3 regions of the Microcella alkaliphila genome follow, and region 3 is predicted to be linked to each of the others. Evidence: predicted binding sites of a transcription regulator. Region 3 holds the regulator's gene; each other region holds the start of a gene.

Region 1 (5,902 bases), 1.0 Mb from region 3:
GCGAGCGGCCCGAAATCCGACGAGAGATCGTCGAACTCTACGACCGGGCCTGCAGCATCCTTGGCGAGACGCCCCGCCCGCACTGAGTTGTCGGCGTAAGGGCTGTGCTCCGGCCACCCATGAAGGTTAGGATTGCCTAACCTAATCCCGATCCGGAGCCGCATGACTATCGCCGACCCGCCCACCACCGTCCCGTTCTCCCGACTCGTCCGCGAACGCTCGCGCGCGAGCCACGGAACCAGTGAGGGCACGACCTTCATGAACGATCTGCTCTCCGGCGCCGGGTCACGCGATGACTACATCGCGCTCGTTCGCCAGCACCACGCGATCTACGCGGCGCTGGAAACCGGTGCCGACAGGCTGCGTGACAACCCCACCGTTGCCCCGTTCCTCTCCCCCGCGCTCACTCGGCTTCCCGCCCTGAGCGCCGACCTGACGTTCCTCGTCGGAGACAACTGGAGCGAGCGCGTACCGCTGCTGCCGGTCACGGAGCGCTACGCAGCGCGTATTCGAGAGGTCGCGGCCTCGTGGCCAGCCGGCTACGTCGCACACCACTACACGCGCTACCTCGGTGACCTGTCAGGCGGACTGCACATCGGGCGCGTCCTCGCGCGGCGCTTCGGATTCGACACGAACGGCATCGGCTTCTACCTGTTCGACCAGATCGCCGACCCCGCTGCATTCAAAGACACGTACCGCGCACAACTCGACGCGGTGGCGTGGGATGACCCCGAGCGCGAGCGCGTCGTCGACGAGGTGCTCGCTGCCTACCGCTTCAATACCGAGGTGTTCGTGGCCCTGGACCAGGCCCGCGGAACCCGCGCCGCCTGAACCAACCTTCTCACCACTTTGGGCGCCGGCTGTTCATCGCCGGAAACGCAAAACGGGGCGGCTTCCTTCCGGAAGCCGCCCCTTTTGTGTGTGGCGTTGGCCGAGGACTAGAAGTCCATGCCGCCCGACGGGTCACCCATCGGGGCCGGGTTCTTCTCCGGCTTGTCGGCGACGACGGCCTCGGTGGTGAGGAAGAGGCCAGCGATCGACGCGGCGTTCAGCAGCGCCGAGCGGGTCACCTTCACCGGGTCGGCGATGCCGGCACCGAGCATATCGACGTACTCGCCGGTGGCCGCGTTGAGGCCGTGGCCGACCTCAAGGTGGCGCACCTTGTCGGCGACGACGCCGGGCTCGAGACCCGCGTTGAGGGCGATCTGCTTGAGCGGGGCGTCGATCGCGACCTTCACGATGTTCGCGCCCGTGGCCTCGTCACCGGTCAGACCCGTGAGGGCGTCCGAGTCGAAGGCGAGCTTGCCGGCCTGGATGAGGGCGACGCCACCACCGGCGACGATGCCCTCCTCGACGGCAGCCTTCGCGTTGCGGACGGCGTCCTCAATGCGGTGCTTGCGCTCCTTCAGCTCGACCTCGGTCGCGGCACCCGCCTTGATGACGGCGACGCCACCGGCGAGCTTCGCGAGGCGCTCCTGGAGCTTCTCACGGTCGTAGTCGGAGTCGGTGTTCTCGATCTCTGCACGGATCTGCTTCACGCGACCGGCGATGGCGTCGGCGTCGCCGGCACCCTCTACGATCGTGGTCTCGTCCTTGGTGATGACGACCTTGCGGGCCCGGCCGAGCAGGTCGAGGGTGGCGTTCTCGAGCTTGAGGCCGACCTCCTCGCTGATGACCTGGCCGCCGGTGAGGATCGCGATGTCCTGCAGCATGGCCTTGCGGCGGTCGCCGAAGCCGGGAGCCTTGACGGCAACCGACTTGAAGATGCCGCGGATCTTGTTGACGACGAGCGTCGCAAGAGCCTCACCCTCGACGTCTTCGGCGATGATGAGCAGCTGCTTGCCGCTCTGGATCACCTTGTCGACGACGGGCAGCAGGTCCTTGATCGCCGAGATCTTGCCATTGACGATCAGGATGTAGGGGTCTTCGAAGACCGCTTCCTGGCGCTCGGGGTCGGTCACGAAGTAGGCCGACAGGTAGCCCTTGTCGAAGCGCATGCCCTCGGTGAGCTCGAGCTCGGTGCCGAAGGTGTTCGACTCTTCAACAGTGACGACGCCTTCCTTGCCCACCTTGTCGATGGCCTCGGCGATGAGCGCACCGATCTCGGGGTCGGCGGCCGAGATGCTCGCGGTGGCGGCGATCTCTTCCTTGGTCTCGACCTCCTTGGCGCTCTTCAGCAGCTCGTCGGAGACGGCCTTGGTGGCCTTCTCGATGCCGCGCTTGAGGCTGATCGGGTCGGCGCCGGCCGCGACGTTGCGCAGGCCCTCACGCACGAGCGCCTGAGCGAGGACGACCGAGGTGGTCGTACCGTCACCGGCGACGTCGTCGGTCTTCTTCGCGACCTCCTTGACGAGCTCGGCACCGATCTTCTCGAACGGCTCGTCGAGTTCGATCTCCTTGGCAATGGAGACGCCGTCGTTCGTAATCGTGGGGGCGCCCCACTTCTTCTCGAGAACGACGTTGCGGCCACGGGGGCCGAGCGTCACCTTCACGGCGTCGGCCAGGGTGTTCAGGCCGCGCTCCAGGCCGCGACGGGCCTCTTCGTCAAAAGCAATGATTTTAGCCATGTGTGTCTTTCGTCCCTCCCGGACGCAGTACGTACGGTAGCTCTGGCACTCGCAGAGAGTGAGTGCTAACTGATTTTGGCACTCTCGACTAGCGAGTGCAAGCCAGGGAGGGACGGATGCTCAGCCGGCGGTGATGGTCGCGTCGCCGGTATCCGGCACGAGTTCGATCCAAGTGGTGCCCGGCGCCAACCGCACGGCCACGCCTTGATCGTCGAGGAGGCGATAGGAATCCGCCATGCCGGCCTTCGACCACGTGATGGGAATGGTCTTCCCGTCCGTCGCGACAAACCCAGAGCCGCTCTGGCCTGCCAGGAGAGTCTGCGGAACGCCGGGGCTAAAGTCGATTCTCACCCGAAGCACGATGACGTTGGTTGCGCTCAGACGGGTTCCCGAGAGCGCGACGTCGGGCTGACCACCCTGCGACCGCAGCCACCGCCCGTCGGCCTCGCTCCACTCCCAGCCCGACTGTCCAACCTGCCCGTAACGCAGCGACAACGTGGATGCGGGCGCACCGTCGCGCGCGGCCGTCGCGTTCTCGATTCGATCCGCGAATGCGAACTGCTGTCGAGGCGCGTCATCACCGGCGTAGCGCTCGACCAACTGCGCCGCCCGGGCGACGACATTGTGAGGCGAGGGCCGTGGAAGCCCTCGGTAGACGAGGTCGGAGTCGTCGCCGCGATCAAAGATGATGTTGCGCACCGGGGTGTTGAGCATGGCGGCGATGAACTGCTGTTGGGCACCCGAATAGGCAAGGATCCCCCCGAAGGGCGAGACGATGTCCGGATCCATCGGACGCACGGATCGCACGGGCCCGACTTCGTCAGGGAGGTCGCTATGCCACGACGCCGCGTATCGGATCGAGCCCCCCTCGACGAGTTCGACGTGGACGATATCGGCCCGGTCGAGACCAAGTTGCGGCCTTGCGAGGGGGGCATTATCGATCTTTGCCGAGAAGACGGGTCGGTCGAGAGAGCCCGGTTCGATGATCTCTCCTGTGAGAGGGGCGATCGCATAGGCCGGCGGAGCTTCGTACGTCGACTCGTAGGTGGGCTCTGGCTCGACGCTCGGCTCAGGAGACGCCGTCTCTAGCGGGCGCTCCTCCGGCGCGCATGCACCGAGACCTGCAACGAGCGCGAGGCCGACAATGAGGCTGCCCGCGCGTCGGCGGAGGGAACTGCGCATGGCCAGAACACTAACCCGCCAAGCGACCGCGCGCCCCCGTGACGCGCACTCAGGCCCGAACCGTCACGTTTTCTGCCTGAGGCCCTTTCGTGCCGGCACCGATTTCGAAGGACACTGCCTGTCCTTCCTCGAGAACCTTGTAGCCGGGCATATCGATCGACGAGTAGTGCACGAAGACGTCGCTACCGTCTGCCTCGAGCGTGATGAAGCCGAACCCCTTTTCGGCGTTGAACCACTTGACGGTTCCGTTGGCCATGCTGTGACTCTTTCTGGAGCGGTGATGAGAAGCCGCGTACGGGCTCCGTTTCCGCAGACTAGCCATCGGGCGGAACCCGTGGGAAGAGCATCCACGCAGTCGTTACCGTGCGGTAACGGGCCGGAAATCTCGGAGCTAGCTGGCCGCGCGCAGCTCGTAGTCGGTGCCAAGAACGATCGTGATGGGAGCCCCGGGGAAGGCGTCGGTCAGCTCGATGTCTGCCACGCCGTCGAGCAGTTCGACCATGCCGCGAGCGACGGGTTCGAGGTCGGGGCTCGCGTAATAGACGACGGTCTCCTCGATGTCGGTCGTCGCGGCCTGCGTGACCGTTCCGACGGGCCAGCCCCGAGCATCCAGCGCGCTCTGCGCCTGCGGGCCCCGCCCGACGGAGCCGGTGCCGTCGAGGATCGTGATCGTGAAGTCGTCAGGCAGGTCCGCATCGGCGGCATCCGTGATCGGCCCGCCGGCAGGCTCGCCCGGCTCGGCGGGAGCGTCAGGGTCCTCCTCGGGCGGGGACGTCAAGACCGGGATGTCGAGCTCCAGTCGGTCGTCGATCGCGGCGAGCCCGACCAGGCCGACCACGACGAGCACGACCGACGCGGCCGCGCCGATCCCGAGCGCGCGCCAGACGGCACCGCGACGACGCGGCGCCCGGTGTGCGCCCACTCGACCAGGGTCGAGCGGCAGATCGTCGAAACGATCGGGTGGGAAGTCGGGCATTCGGGCTTTCTCGGCTCAGGAGGCGACGGTGTCGCGCCGGGTACGACGACGCTCAGCACGCGCATCACGCACCTCGTGCAAGCGGCCCACGAGGATCGGGTCGTACGCGCGCGACGCCGCGTCATCGATGACGGAGTTCAGTACCTGATAGTACCGGGCCGGTGCCCAGCCGAACTCGGCACGAATGTGCCGCTCCTTCGCCGCACTGTGGCCCCACCATTCGCGCTCGAAGTCGAGCACACGCCGCGCGCGCTCGGACAGCGCTGCGTCGTCGGACGGGGTGGGCATGGGCTCATCGTAGAACGGTCGGCGCCGGCCTCTGAGCGGCTCGCGGAGGACCATCAGACTCGCAGATTAGGCTTACCTAAGTCCCTCCTTGCCAACCGCTCCGGAGCCCCATGCCCTTCCCTCGTCGGCGTCGCTCGGCGCTCGCTGTCGCCGTCGCGGCCATGATGCTGGTGCTCGCGGGATGCGCGCCCTCCGGCGCCCTCGGCGGCACCGATCCCGAGGCGGTTGGCGAGCGCCCCGCGCTGTCGGAGATCGCCCTGCTGGACAACCCACGCATCGACGGCGGTCCCGCCACGGCCGTGATCGCGGACGCGGCGATCGACCCCGTGGTCGACACCCCGACCTCAGCACTGCCGACAACCGTGGTGTCGCGCGACCTGGATGGCGACCGCGACATTGAGGTCACGAGCGCCGACCGCGTTCTCGCCCTCGACATTGCCGGATCGCTGGCGGCCACCACCTGGGCCCTCGGCTTCGGCGATCGCCTCGTCGGGCGTGACGTATCGACCACCTTCCCCGGCACGGACGATCTGCCGCTCGTGACGAGCTCGGGCCACGCGGTTAGCGCCGAGTCGGTGCTGGCGCTTCGCCCCGATCTGATCATCACCGACGGCACCGTGGGCCCGACCGACGTGCTCGTGCAACTGCGCACCGCTGGAATCACGGTCGTGTACGTCGACGTCGAGCCGGGTCTCGCGGCGCCGGCCACCCTCGCCCGTGATGTCGCCGCCATCTTCGGCGCGCCCGAAGCAGGCGAACTACTGGCCGAGCGAATCGACACCGACTTGACCGACGTGCTCAGCGAGATTGCCACCATCGCGCCGAGCACGCCGGGCGAGCGCGTGCGCATCCTCTTCCTGTATCTGCGCGGCGCGAGCGGCATTTACTA
Region 2 (5,902 bases), 1.1 Mb from region 3:
AGCCCGCGTTGACGAGGGCCGGCAGGGCGAAGGTGGCCTGGTCGAAGGTGATGACCGCAACGGCCTCAGGAGCCGCGGCCGAGAGGGCCGAGACCTGAGCGTCAACGCTGGCGTCACCCTCGTTGAAGAGTTCCTCAGCGACGACGCTTCCGCCGGCGGCTTCGAACGCGGCCTTGGTGGCCTCGGCGAGGCCCGTGCCGTAGGCGTCGTTCAGGACGAGGAGACCGAGCGACTGCGCACCGTCCTCCGCGATGAGGTTTCCGAGCACCTCGCCCTGCAGCAGGTCGCTCGGGGCGGTGCGGAAGTACAGACCGTTGTCGGGATAGTCGGTGAACGTCGGCGACGTGTTGGCCGGCGAGAACTGAATCACGCCAGCACCGGTGATCTGGTCGATGATGGTCAGCGACACGGCGGACGACGCCGCACCAATGATGGCCGACACGTCCTGCGAGAGCAGGTCGGTGACCGACACGGTCGCGATGTCGGTGGTGGTGTCACCCGAGTCACGGAAGATCGCCTCGACGGTGATTCCCGCGTTCGCCGCGTTGATTTCCTGGACGGCGAGCGCAACACCGGCTTCTTCGGGCGGGCCGAGGAAGGCGAGAGCGCCCGACTGCGGCAGGACCGTTCCGACGCGCAGGGTCAGGTCTTCACCCGGGGTGGTGGGGGTCGAGGTGTCAGCTGGCTCGGGTGCTTCCGACTCTGCCGCGCAACCAGCCAGCACAAGCGCGCTGGCGGCGAGGAGGCCGGCGCCTCCGAGGGCAGTGCGGAACCGCGAGCGGGAGGCCGTGATGAATACGCCCATGGTGCTCCTTGGGTTTCGTGTGTTCAGGACACAGCAACGGATTCATTGCCGTGTCCTCAACGTACGGGGCGAATCGACGTCACACAATACGTACGGGTTACATCCCTGTAACGGCCAGAAACGTTACGTAACGCGGGATGCACGCACGGTTTCCGCGCGGAACGCCCGGTTCACGCGACGAATTCCGCACGTGCGTCCGCGCTCGATGGAGCGGTTTCGGATGCCCGTGATCAGTTCGTGAGCAGGATCCCGTCGCGCACCGGCCGATTCTCATCGGTGTACACGGCCAGGCCGAAGGCCGCCTCGTCGAGATCACCGTCGACGCGCATCCCGAGCGGGCCCGAGAGCCCTTCGTAGTTGAGCCCCGCGTCGGGCTCATCGATGAGGAATTGCAGGCACTCGCCGTAGCTGGTGCACGGCGCCCCCTCACGCGCCACCTGCGGGAGGCCGGCGATGATGGATGCTCCCCCGTCGTCGCCGATCACGGTCGCCGCGAGGGCGGCCAACAGTACGGCATCGTAGGCCTCCGGAGCCCAGCGGAACCCGCCGAGGAATGGGTCGGCGAAGCGCAGGCGTTCGACGAACTCGTCGTCGGCGTCGGCGCCGAGGAGCGCGCCTCGCGCGCCCTCGAGCGCGCCCGCGTCGAGCGACCCCGAGTAGTCGGCCGCGGCCGCGGAGGCGAGCCAGAGGCTCGCCGGGCTGAGGCCGGCGTCGAGGAGGTCTGCGAGCATCCCGGCGGTGACGTCGGCGAGCGCGACGCTCGTCGCGACGATGACGGCGTCAGCGTCGGCGACGGTGCTGGCCGCGCCGGTATTCGATGCCGTGACGGTGACGACGGCGGACGAGGCGGTGCCGCTCGCTGCGGCGGCGTCCGCCACACCGTCGGCGATTGCCTCCCCGTAGGCGTCATCAGATGCGATGACGGCAATGCTTGACGCCCCGTCGGCCACCACGGCCTGGCCGATCGTGAGGCCCTGCAGGTAGTCGGTGGCAACGACGCGGGCGAAGTACCCGTCACCGGAGCCATCAATGCCACCCGTCGCACCCGTCGAGATGAGGGCGACGCCGGCCTCGGCGGCGAGCGGCAGTGCCTGCTCGACGAGGGCATCGCTGAACGGACCGATGACGACGTCGACGCCGCGCTCGACGAGGTCGGCGAAGGCCGCCTCGAGCCCGTCGCCCGGCTCAACGCCAGAGTTTCGGTGGAAAACGGTCACGGGCTCATCGAGCACGCCGCCGTTGTCGTTGAGTTCGCGGACGGCGACCTCGACGGCGGCGATCTGCGCAGCCGCGACGCCCGCGGTGTCTCCATCGGTCGGCAACAGCGTGCCGATGATCAGGCGGCCATCGCCGCTCGGTGCGACCTCGCGGAAGGGGGTCGGCGATGGGGCAGGCTCGCTCGGAACCGGCATGGGCTCGGGCTCGTCGGCCGTGCACCCGGTCAGCACGAGGGCGGCCGCGGCAAGGGCGGCGGGCAGCGCCAGGCGCGCAGCGCGGTTGGGGTGCGAGCGGCGAGCGTCAGCGGTGCGGCGCATCAGGGTCCTTCCCGGAAAGTCTCTAGCGCCGGAAGACTACCCGCCCGCGGGCCTCATCGAGGCGAGCCGTGCGGGCGTCACGCTTCGCGAATCGTTCACACGGTTTGCACGGGGCCCGTCAACGGCGCGGGGTCGGCGGCCGCGCCGCGCAGGGCTCGCCGCCGCTGGCGGACGGCGTCGGCGGTCAGCACCATGAGGGCGACCCAGACGAGAGCGAAGCCGACCCAGCGTTCGAGCGGCATCGGTTCGAGCATGACGAACACGCCGAACAGGAACTGCAGGATCGGCGCGAAGTACTGGAAGAACCCCAGAAGCGTCAGCGGCAGGCGTCTGGCGGCGGCCGCGAACAAGAGGAGGGGCACCGCGGTCACCACTCCCGCGAGTCCCAACAGCACGCCGTGGCCGAGACCCTCACGCCCCATCGTGAGCCCGTCGAAGAACAGGGCGACGACGAAGAGTTCGGCGACCGCGAGGGGCACGAGCCACGCCGACTCGAGGGTGAGGCCCGCGACCGCCGTGACCTGCCTGCCCATGCGGTTCTTGACGAAGCCGTAGAAGCCGAACGAGAAGGCGAGCACCAGGGCGATCCAGGGAAGCCGGCCGTAGCCGACGGTCAGGACGATGACGGCGACGACGCTGATGCCGACCGCGACCCACTGCACGGGCCGCAGGCGCTCACGGAGGAAGATGACGCCGAGCGCGATCGACACGAGCGGGTTGATGAAGTACCCGAGCGCCGCCTCGACGATGAACCCGTTGAGGGACCCGTACAGGTACACGTGCCAGTTGATGCCGATCAGGACCGCGGTCACGGCGCTCAGCCCGAGCAGGCGACGATCACGGACGATCCCGGCAAGCAGGGCCAGGGTGCGGGTCGCGGTCAGCAGGATCAGACAGAAGACAAGGGAGAGCAGGATTCGCCAGGCCACAATCTCGATCGCCCCGGAGGGTTGCAGCGCGATGAAGTAGACCGGCAGAAGGCCCCAGAGCCCGTACGCACCGGCGGCGAAAGCAAACCCCCGGCTCTTCTCGCGCTGGTCGCTCACATCGTCACTCTAGGCGAGGAAACGAAAGGCCCCCGACCGCGAGGGTCGGGGGCCTGATTCGTGGATGCGCGGGGTGCGCTTAGCGGACGACGACCGCCAGCACGTCGCGAGCCGACAGCACGAGGAACTCCTCGCCGCCGTACTTGACCTCGGTGCCGCCGTACTTCGAGTACAGCACGCGGTCGCCGACGGCGACGTCGAGCGGGACGCGGTTGCCGTTGTCGTCAATGCGGCCGGGGCCGACGGCGACGACTTCACCCTCCTGGGGCTTTTCCTTCGCAGTGTCGGGGATCACGAGACCCGACGCGGTGGTCTGCTCTGCCTCGACCTGCTGGATGACGATGCGATCTTCGAGCGGCTTGATGGAGACCGACACGGTTGACCTCTTCTTTCTTACGACGATGAGGGAAGTAATTGGCACACTCGCCTGTCGAGTGCCAGAGATAACTGTATCGAAGGCGTTAGCACTCATGCAATCCGAGTGCCAGCCAACCGCGAACTGGCAGGATCGCTCGTATGGATGCGGCCGAACTACGCGAGCTACTCACCTCGGAGGCGCTGCGCCTGCTCGACGCGCTACCCGAATCCGACTCCCCCACTGACGCCGTCGCACTCGTCTCAGTTCTCCGCAAGGAGGGGCACTCAGCCGCGCGCGTCGCCGCAGTACTCACCCAATACCGGCTTCGCCGGAAGGCGCGGGCCAAGTTCGGCCCCTTCGCCGATCGCATGCTGTTCACCGAGGCGGGGCTCGAGCAGGCCTCGCGCCTGCGGGTCGCCGCCCAGCACGCAGGCCGCTTCGCCCGCGCCGGTCTCACCCGGGTCGCCGATCTCGGCTGCGGTGTCGGCGGCGACGCCCTCGCGCTCTCCTCGCTCGACTTCACCGTCACGGCGGTCGAGCGCGACCCCGCCACCGCCGCCGTCGCCGGCTACAACCTCGCGCCGTTTCCGAACGCGTCCGTCGTGAACGCCGACCTCGCCGACGTCGACCTCACCGACGTCGACGCGCTCTGGCTCGACCCGGCCCGCCGCTCGGGCGCTCGCAAGCTCAGCCGTCCCGATGACTGGTCGCCGTCGCTCGACGTCGCGCTCGACCTGTCGCGGCGACTCCCCACCGGCATCAAGCTCGCCCCCGCAATGGACCGCGGCCTCATTCCCGACAGCCACGAAGCGCAGTGGGTAAGCGACGGCGGCGACGTCGTCGAGGTGGTGCTCTGGTCGGGGGCGCTCGCCCGCAACGGCATCCGCCGGGCAGCCCTCGTGCTCGCCGCCGACGGCAGTGCCCACGAGCTCACGGCGGAGGCCGACAGTGCCGACGAAGAGACGGGCCCGCTCGGCGAGTACCTGTACGAGCCCGACGGGGCCGTCATTCGGGCGCGCCTGATCGGCGACCTGGCGCGGTCTCTGGATGCTCGCCCCGTGCATCCGACAATCGCCTACCTCTCGAACGATCGCCTCACGCCGACACCGTTCGCGGCCGCGTTCCGCGTGCGCGAGCGCTGGCCGCTCAAGAAGGCCGTGATCGCACGCGGCCTCGCCGAGAGGGGAATCGGCACGGTCGAGATCAAGAAGCGCGGGGTCGACATCGACCCGGCCGAGTTCCGGAAGGCGCTTAAGCCGAAGGGGGACGCGTCAGCGACGCTGATCCTCACCCGGGTCGGGGCCGAACGGGTCGCCCTGCTCGTCGACCGCGTCTGAGTCGCCCGGGCGAGCGGCGCCGGGCGGAGGCACCACCTCACGGATCGAGCGACCCTTCACCAGGCGATAGACCACCCGCACGACGATCGTCGCCACGATGACGAGGATCGCGCCGAGGAAGATCCACTGCCCGACGGTCGCGAACGACACCGCCAGGCCGGACGAGGCCGCCAGCACTGCGCGACTAGAAGGTGCCGGTCGTGCCGAGCGCGCCGAGCCCTATGAAGATCATCACGAACGGGATCAGAATCAGCAGGCCGATCAAGATCGACAGAGCCAGGCCGACGTAGCTGGTGATCAGGCCGCCGAGGGCGAGGCCGCGGGCGTGCGGCTCGCGCTTCAGCGCCATGTGCCCGGTGACCACACCGGCGATCGCGGGCAGGAGGCCCAGCACGAAGAACGACAGCACGACGCCCGAAATACCGGTGACGAGCGAGACAATCGCGAGGGTCTGCTTGGGGGCCGCGGGGGCGCCGCCGTAGGCGGGACCCGCTGCGGGCTCTGCGGGCGGCGGTGCGTAGGGGTTGGCGGCGACAGGCTCGGGCGTGACGTCGGCAGCAGGCTCGACGGGTTCGTCGGGGCTGGCGGGGGGCGTGGTGGTCGCCATGGTCGCTCCTTCAGTCGTGGGGCGGGAACGCTCGTGCGATCCCGCTCTTCGACCGTACCGAGTGCGACGGCGGCGCGCGACCCCGTGAACCCTCAGGCTTGGACGACGGTAACGGGCAACGTCGAATCGGCGGCGACATCGAGCGACGACGGCGCGTGCCCCGCCATGATGCGCTGGGCGGCGATGGCCGCGATCATTGCCCCGTTGTCGGTGC
Region 3 (5,902 bases):
CGTGACGGCGTGACGGGCATCAGGACCGGTCAGGGCGACCTCGTGGCCCGCGGCGGCGCTGGCCAGCGCGAGCGTCTCGTCGAGGTAGAAGTGCGCCACGCCGCCGACGCTACAGGTTCAGGAAGCGGTCACGCAGCTTCGAGAACAGCCCCTGCTGGAAGGTCGAGAACTGCGGAGGCACGGGCCGGCGGCTCTGCGCAAACTCTTGGATGAGCTTCGTCTCTTTGCTGTTGAGCCTCACCGGCGTGACCACCTGAATGCCGAGCTTCAGGTCGCCGCGACCGGCGCCGCGCAGGCGCGTAATACCGCGTTCTTTCACGGTCAGCACCTCGGCACTCTGCGTGCCCGGCTTGATCTCGATGGACACGTCGCCGTCGAGCGCGGGCAGGGTGACGGTCGTGCCGAGGATCGCGTCGGCCATCTGCACCTCGACGGTGGCCATCAGGTCGTCGCCCTGGCGGCTGAACGTCTCGTGCGTCTTCACCTTGATCTCGAGGTAGAGGTCACCGTTGGGGCCGCCGGCGGGGCCCACCTCGCCCTGTCCGGGCAGTTGGATGCGCAGGCCGGTGTCGACGCCGGCGGGAATGTCGACGGGGATCGAGCGGCGGGCGCGCACGCGGCCCTGACCGGCGCACGACGGGCACGGGTTCGGGATGACCGTGCCGTAACCGCGGCAGGATCCGCACGGCGACGAGGTCATCACGTTGCCGAGCAGGCTGCGTACCGTGCGCTGAATCTGGCCGGAGCCGCGGCAGATGTCGCAGGTGATGGGCTCGGTTCCGGGGGCGCAGCACGAGCCGTTGCAGGTCTCGCAGAGGATCGCCGTGTCGACATCGAGGGTGCGGGTCGTGCCGAAGATAATCTCGTTCAGCTCGACCTCGACGCGCAGGAGGGCGTCCTGGCCGCGCTCGCGGCGCGATCGGGGGCCGCGCTGCGACTGACCGCCGCCGAAGAACGTCTCGAAGATGTCGCCGAAGCCGCCAAAGCCGCCGCCCATGCCGCCGGAGCCGCCGAGGTCGTACTGCTGGCGCTGGTTCGGGTCGCTCAGCACATCGTACGCGTGCGTCACCTGCTTGAAGCGCTCGGCCGCCTCGCTCGACGGGTTCACGTCGGGGTGCAGCTCGCGCGCGAGGCGCCGGTAGGCCTTCTTGATGTCGTCGGCGCTCGCGTCTCGGGCGACCCCGAGGGTCTCGTAGTGATCTGCCACTTAGCGTTCGTCCTCACCCAGTAGGCGGCTGACATAGCGCGCGACGGCGCGTACCGCTGCCATGTTGTTCGAATAGTCCATGCGGGTCGGGCCCAGAACGCCCAGCCTCGCCGATTGATCTGCGCCCATGCTGTACGGCGACGTCACAACCGCCGCCTCGTGCAGGGCCTCCGCATTCTCGCGGCCGATCCGAGCCGCGACCGCCTGCGAGTCGAGTTCCATCTCGCTGAAGAGCTTGAGCAGGGTCACCTGCTCCTCAATGGCCTCGAGCACCGGGTACACGCTGCCGGCGAAGTCGCCCTCTGTGCGCACGAGGTTCGCCGCCCCCGCCATGACGAGCCGATCTTGCCGGTGCGCATCCACGTGGCCGACGAGGGCCTCGGCGACGACGCGAACGGCGTCCCGTCGCTCGGGTGCGAAATGCTCGCCGAGAACGTCGGCGAGGCCGCCGACGTCCGCGAGCGGCCGGCCGTCGAGAAGCGCGTTGACCTTCGCGCGCAATTCGCCGACGAACACCTCGTCGGCCTCGAGCGGAAGCTCGATGATGCGCTGGTCGACCCGCCCACCGTCGGTGATGAAGACCGTCATGAGACGGGTCGCCGTCATCGGCACAAACTCGACGTGACGAACGCGGGCATTGCCGAGCGTCGGGTACTGCACGAGCGCCACCTGGTTGGTGAGCTGGCTGAGCAGGCGCACGGTGCGGGCAAACACGTCGTCAAGGTCGATCGACTGATCGAGGAACTGCGCGATCGCCTGGCGCTGGCCAGCGCTCAGCGGCCGCAGCTCGGCGAGCTGGTCGACGAACATCCGGTAGCCCTTGTCGGTCGGAACGCGGCCGGAGGACGTGTGCGGCGCGGCGATCAACTCTTCTTCCTCGAGAAGGGCCATGTCGTTGCGAATCGTCGCCGAACTCACCCCGAACTGGTGACGCTCGACCAGGGCCTTCGAGCCCACGGGTTCTCGCGAGGACACGTAGTCCTGCACGATGGCGCGAAGCACCTGCAGTGCTCGATCCGACACCATGCGATGCCCCCTTTCGTGCCGCTCGCCGCCGCCATTCCTGGCACTCACCTGACGTGACTGCCAATTCTACCGCGGGGCGCGGGCGCGAAATCGTTGCCCTCGCGGTGCGGCGCGAGTACGGTCGAGCGTGTGTCAGTGCCAACGAAGGCGTTCCGTGCTCTCCGACGGCGCCGGCACGGTCATGCTCCACCCCGGGTATTCATACGCACCGTTCGCTCGCTCGAAAGGCAGTTCACCCCATGACTGACACCCCTCCTCCCCCCGCGTCGTCGGCCGCACCGGCGCCGCTCAGCGAGGCCGAAGACCGCCAGTGGGCCTCGTTCGCGCACCTCGGCGGCATCATCGGCATCCTGCCGTCGCTCATCATCTTCCTGATCTTCAAGGACCGCGGAACCTTCACGCGTCAGGAGTCGAAAGAGGCCCTGAACTTCCAGATCACGATGGCCATCGCCCAGATCGCCGTGTTCATCCTGAACTCAATCCTCACCACAGTGACGTTCGGCCTCTGGGCGCTGATCGGCTGGATCTTCCCGCTCGGGCTCTGGGTGCTCTCGCTCATCTGGAGCATCATGGGCTTCCAGAAAGCGAAGGACGGCGTGGCCTACCGCTACCCGTTCGCGCTGCGCCTCATCAAGTAGGCGCCGCCTGACCGATCACACGACGAGGGGCTCGGCCGCAGGGCCGGGCCCCTCTCGCGTGCAGGGCACTGCTGGGTGTTTACTGGCCTCATGACTGACGTGCCTCCCCCGAGCTCGCCGTATGCCGCCCCGCCGCAGCCGATGCGGCCGGAAGACGAGAAACTCTGGGCCACCCTCATTCACATCGGCGGGATCTTCTTCGGATTCCTCCCCGCGCTGATCGGATACCTCGTGCTGAAGGACCGCGGTCCGTTCGTGCGCGACCACACGGCGACGGCGCTCAACTTCCAGCTCACGATGCTGATCGCGGCGATCGTTGGCAGCGTGTTGACGCTCGTGCTGGTGGGCTTCTTGATCTTGGTGGGGGTGTCGATCGCGATCCTCGTGCTGTCGATCCTCGCCGCAGTGGCCGCGAACCGCGGCCAGGCCTACACCTACCCGCTCGCGATTCGCTTCATCAAGAACTAAGCGCAGCGGTTACGCGGGCTCGGGCAGCAGCCGACGCACAACCGCGTCGGCGAGGAGGCGGCCGCGCGCCGTGAGCACGAGGCGGCCTGCGATGGCGAGGCGAGCATCCACGAGTTCGTCGGCGATGAGACCGGCGACCGCGGTGCGTCCGGGCGCATCGAGCGCGCTGACCGACAGGCCGAGGGCCGTGCGGGTCTCCAGCAGCACGCGCTCGACCCGCCGCGTCTCGGCGTCGAGCGTTTCGCGGCCCGCAGCCGGGCTCAGGGCAGACGCGAGGCGCTGCGCGTAGGCGGCCGGGTGCTTCACGTTCCACCAGCGCACGCCGCCGACGTGGCTGTGCGCGCCGGGACCGACGCCCCACCAATCCTCACCGGTCCAGTAGGCGAGATTGTGGCGCGAGCGATGAGCGTTGTCGCGCGCCCAGTTACTGACCTCGTACCAGGCGTATCCGGCCGAGGCGAGCCGTGCATCCAGGTGCTCGTACATGTCGGCGTGCAGGTCGTCATCGACCGGGGGCACCTCGCCGCGGGCGATCTGGCGAGCGAGCTTCGTGCCCTCCTCGACGATCAACGCGTAGGCGCTCAGGTGGTCGGGCTCCGTCGCGAGCGCCGCGTCGATGCTGCGGTCAAGGTCGGCGAGGCTCTCGCCGGGCGTGCCGAAGATCAGGTCGACGCTCACCTGCAGGCCCGCCGCACGCGCCTCGGCGACCCGCCGCGGCACGTTCTCGGGGTCGTGGGTGCGCTCGAGCGTCGCCAGCACGTGCGGGACCGCCGACTGCATGCCCAGGCTCACCCGGGTGAAACCCGCCTCGGCAAGCTCGGCGAGACCGCGCGCATCGATGGAGTCGGGGTTCGCCTCCGTCGTCACCTCCGCGCCGTCGGCGAGGCCGAAGGCGCCGCGCACGGCGTCGAGCATGCGGGCAAGGTCGCGCGTCGGCAGAAGGGTGGGGGTTCCGCCGCCGAAGAACACCGTGCTCGCGGGGCGGGGCGGAAGATCGGCCTCGGCGAGCACGCGGGTAGCAAGCTCGACCTCCGCGATTGCCTGCTCGGCGAAATCGGCCCGGGACGTTCCCCGCACCTCGTCGGCCGTGTAGGTGTTGAAGTCGCAGTATCCGCAGCGCACGCGGCAGTAGGGCACGTGCAGGTAGACGCCGAAGGCCCGGTCGGCGGCGCCGTCGGCGACGGTCGCCGGCAGGGCCCCGTCGTCGGGGGCCGGGTCGGCGAGGGGCAGGGCGCTGGGCATCACCACCATTCTCGCCGGTCTGGCGCCTGGCCGACGCCTGAAAGGATGGAGACGTGACCACGATTCTCTGGGACGTCGACGGAACCCTGCTGCTCAACTCGTTCACCGGCGGCGGCGAGCTCTACCACACCGCTGTCGAGCGGGCCGTGGGCCGCGAGCTCAGCCCGCCGCTCCCCCGCACCCACGGCAAGACCGACGGCCACATCCTCACCGACATCCTCGAGCACTTCGGCTTCGACGCGGCCGAGTGGCACGAGCGGGCTCGAGTCGCGCTCGACGAGCTGTCGGTCGAGCGCGCGGAGGCGGGCGATCGTCGAGAGATCGCGCCGGGCATCCGAGAGGCACTCGATCAGGCGGATGCCCGTGGCTGGGTCAACGCACTACTCACCGGCAACTCGGCCACCCGCTCCCGCGTCAAGCTCGACGGCTCGGGGCTCGGCGCCGACCGATTCGACTGGAACCGCTCGTTCTTCGGGGCGACCGCGCCCGAGCGCAGCGACATCACCCGGGCGGCGCGCGCCGCTCTGCCCGACGAAACCCTCGTGATCATCGGCGACACCCCGCGCGACGACGAGGCGGCGGTGGCAGCGGGCATCCCGTTCATCGCGGTGGCGACCGGGGTGTTCAGCGTCGAGGAACTGCGAGAGACGTCAGCGGTGCTCGTCGTGCCCACCATCGACGGGCACCTCGACGAGGTGATGGCGGCGATCGAGGCGCTGTAGCTGAGCTACGCGCCGAGCGCGCCGCCCACCGTCTGCACGAACCAGATCTGGTTCATGCGGTAGACCATCACCGCCACGGTGACCGCAACCACGCCCAAGATGATGGTCGCCCAGCGGGTGCGATCGATGAGCGCCCACACAACGCCGGCGACCACGAGCAGCAGCGCCACGATGAGGTAGAGCCACCACTCGACGATGTCGCCGGTCGGGTCGTTGCCGACGAGCGGCTGCACGATGCCGACGACGATCTGCGCAATGAGCAGTAGCGCGACGAGGGCGCTCCCGAGCACCGTCACGTCGTCGGGGCGACGCCCCATCGCGCCGAAGACCAGCGCGATCAGACCAACCAGCGTGGCGACGCCGATCTGCACGAAGCTGAACCACTCGATCACGGTGTACTCCTGGGCGGCGGGGGTCTGCGATGCGGGCTGTGCAGTGCGGGGGTCTACGGCTCCTGCGGGAACCCCGTCAGAATACGGCCCCGTCCCGCCTCAACGCTGAGCAACGCCACGAGACGGCCCTGCATGTCGACGGCGGCGACCGGGGAAGCGTCGGCGATGTCCAGGCCGTCGAGCTTCTTGCCGTGCGACAGATCCCGC

What was found. Region 3 encodes HrcA, which represses chaperone genes, less so after heat shock. Its sites were predicted from a motif close to TTNGCACTCGNNNNNNNCGAGTGCNAA; they were not measured.
Region 1: a site for HrcA is predicted at 2,610-2,636, ahead of groL (chaperonin GroEL). Genes of this name have one in related genera too.
Region 2: a site for HrcA is predicted at 3,848-3,874, ahead of groES (co-chaperone GroES). Genes of this name have one in related genera too.

Annotation. Positions count from the first base shown of each region.
Region 1 covers NZ_AP017315.1:636,413-642,314, reverse strand. Annotated here, with positions in the region: gene CPY97_RS03090 (DUF2470 domain-containing protein) at 1-86, shown strand, start outside; gene CPY97_RS03085 (heme oxygenase (biliverdin-producing)) at 163-831, shown strand; gene groL (chaperonin GroEL) at 939-2,567, opposite strand; gene CPY97_RS03075 (DUF3048 domain-containing protein) at 2,688-3,749, opposite strand; gene CPY97_RS03070 (cold-shock protein) at 3,799-4,005, opposite strand; gene CPY97_RS03065 (LytR C-terminal domain-containing protein) at 4,141-4,725, opposite strand; gene CPY97_RS03060 (DUF3263 domain-containing protein) at 4,741-5,013, opposite strand; gene CPY97_RS03055 (heme/hemin ABC transporter substrate-binding protein) at 5,124-5,902, shown strand, end outside.
Region 2 covers NZ_AP017315.1:547,294-553,195, reverse strand. Annotated here, with positions in the region: gene CPY97_RS02670 (ABC transporter substrate-binding protein) at 1-805, opposite strand, end outside; gene CPY97_RS02665 (ABC transporter substrate-binding protein) at 1,036-2,340, opposite strand; gene rarD (EamA family transporter RarD) at 2,436-3,386, opposite strand; gene groES (co-chaperone GroES) at 3,466-3,762, opposite strand; gene CPY97_RS02650 (THUMP-like domain-containing protein) at 3,903-5,081, shown strand; gene CPY97_RS02645 (hypothetical protein) at 5,016-5,258, opposite strand; gene CPY97_RS02640 (DUF4190 domain-containing protein) at 5,266-5,688, opposite strand; gene tsaD (tRNA (adenosine(37)-N6)-threonylcarbamoyltransferase complex transferase subunit TsaD) at 5,781-5,902, opposite strand, start outside.
Region 3 covers NZ_AP017315.1:1,684,189-1,690,090, forward strand. Annotated here, with positions in the region: gene CPY97_RS08315 (16S rRNA (uracil(1498)-N(3))-methyltransferase) at 1-99, opposite strand, end outside; gene dnaJ (molecular chaperone DnaJ) at 110-1,207, opposite strand; gene hrcA (heat-inducible transcriptional repressor HrcA) at 1,208-2,233, opposite strand; gene CPY97_RS08330 (DUF4870 domain-containing protein) at 2,473-2,871, shown strand; gene CPY97_RS08335 (DUF4870 domain-containing protein) at 2,962-3,339, shown strand; gene hemW (radical SAM family heme chaperone HemW) at 3,349-4,581, opposite strand; gene CPY97_RS08345 (HAD family hydrolase) at 4,635-5,303, shown strand; gene CPY97_RS08350 (hypothetical protein) at 5,309-5,695, opposite strand; gene truB (tRNA pseudouridine(55) synthase TruB) at 5,749-5,902, opposite strand, start outside.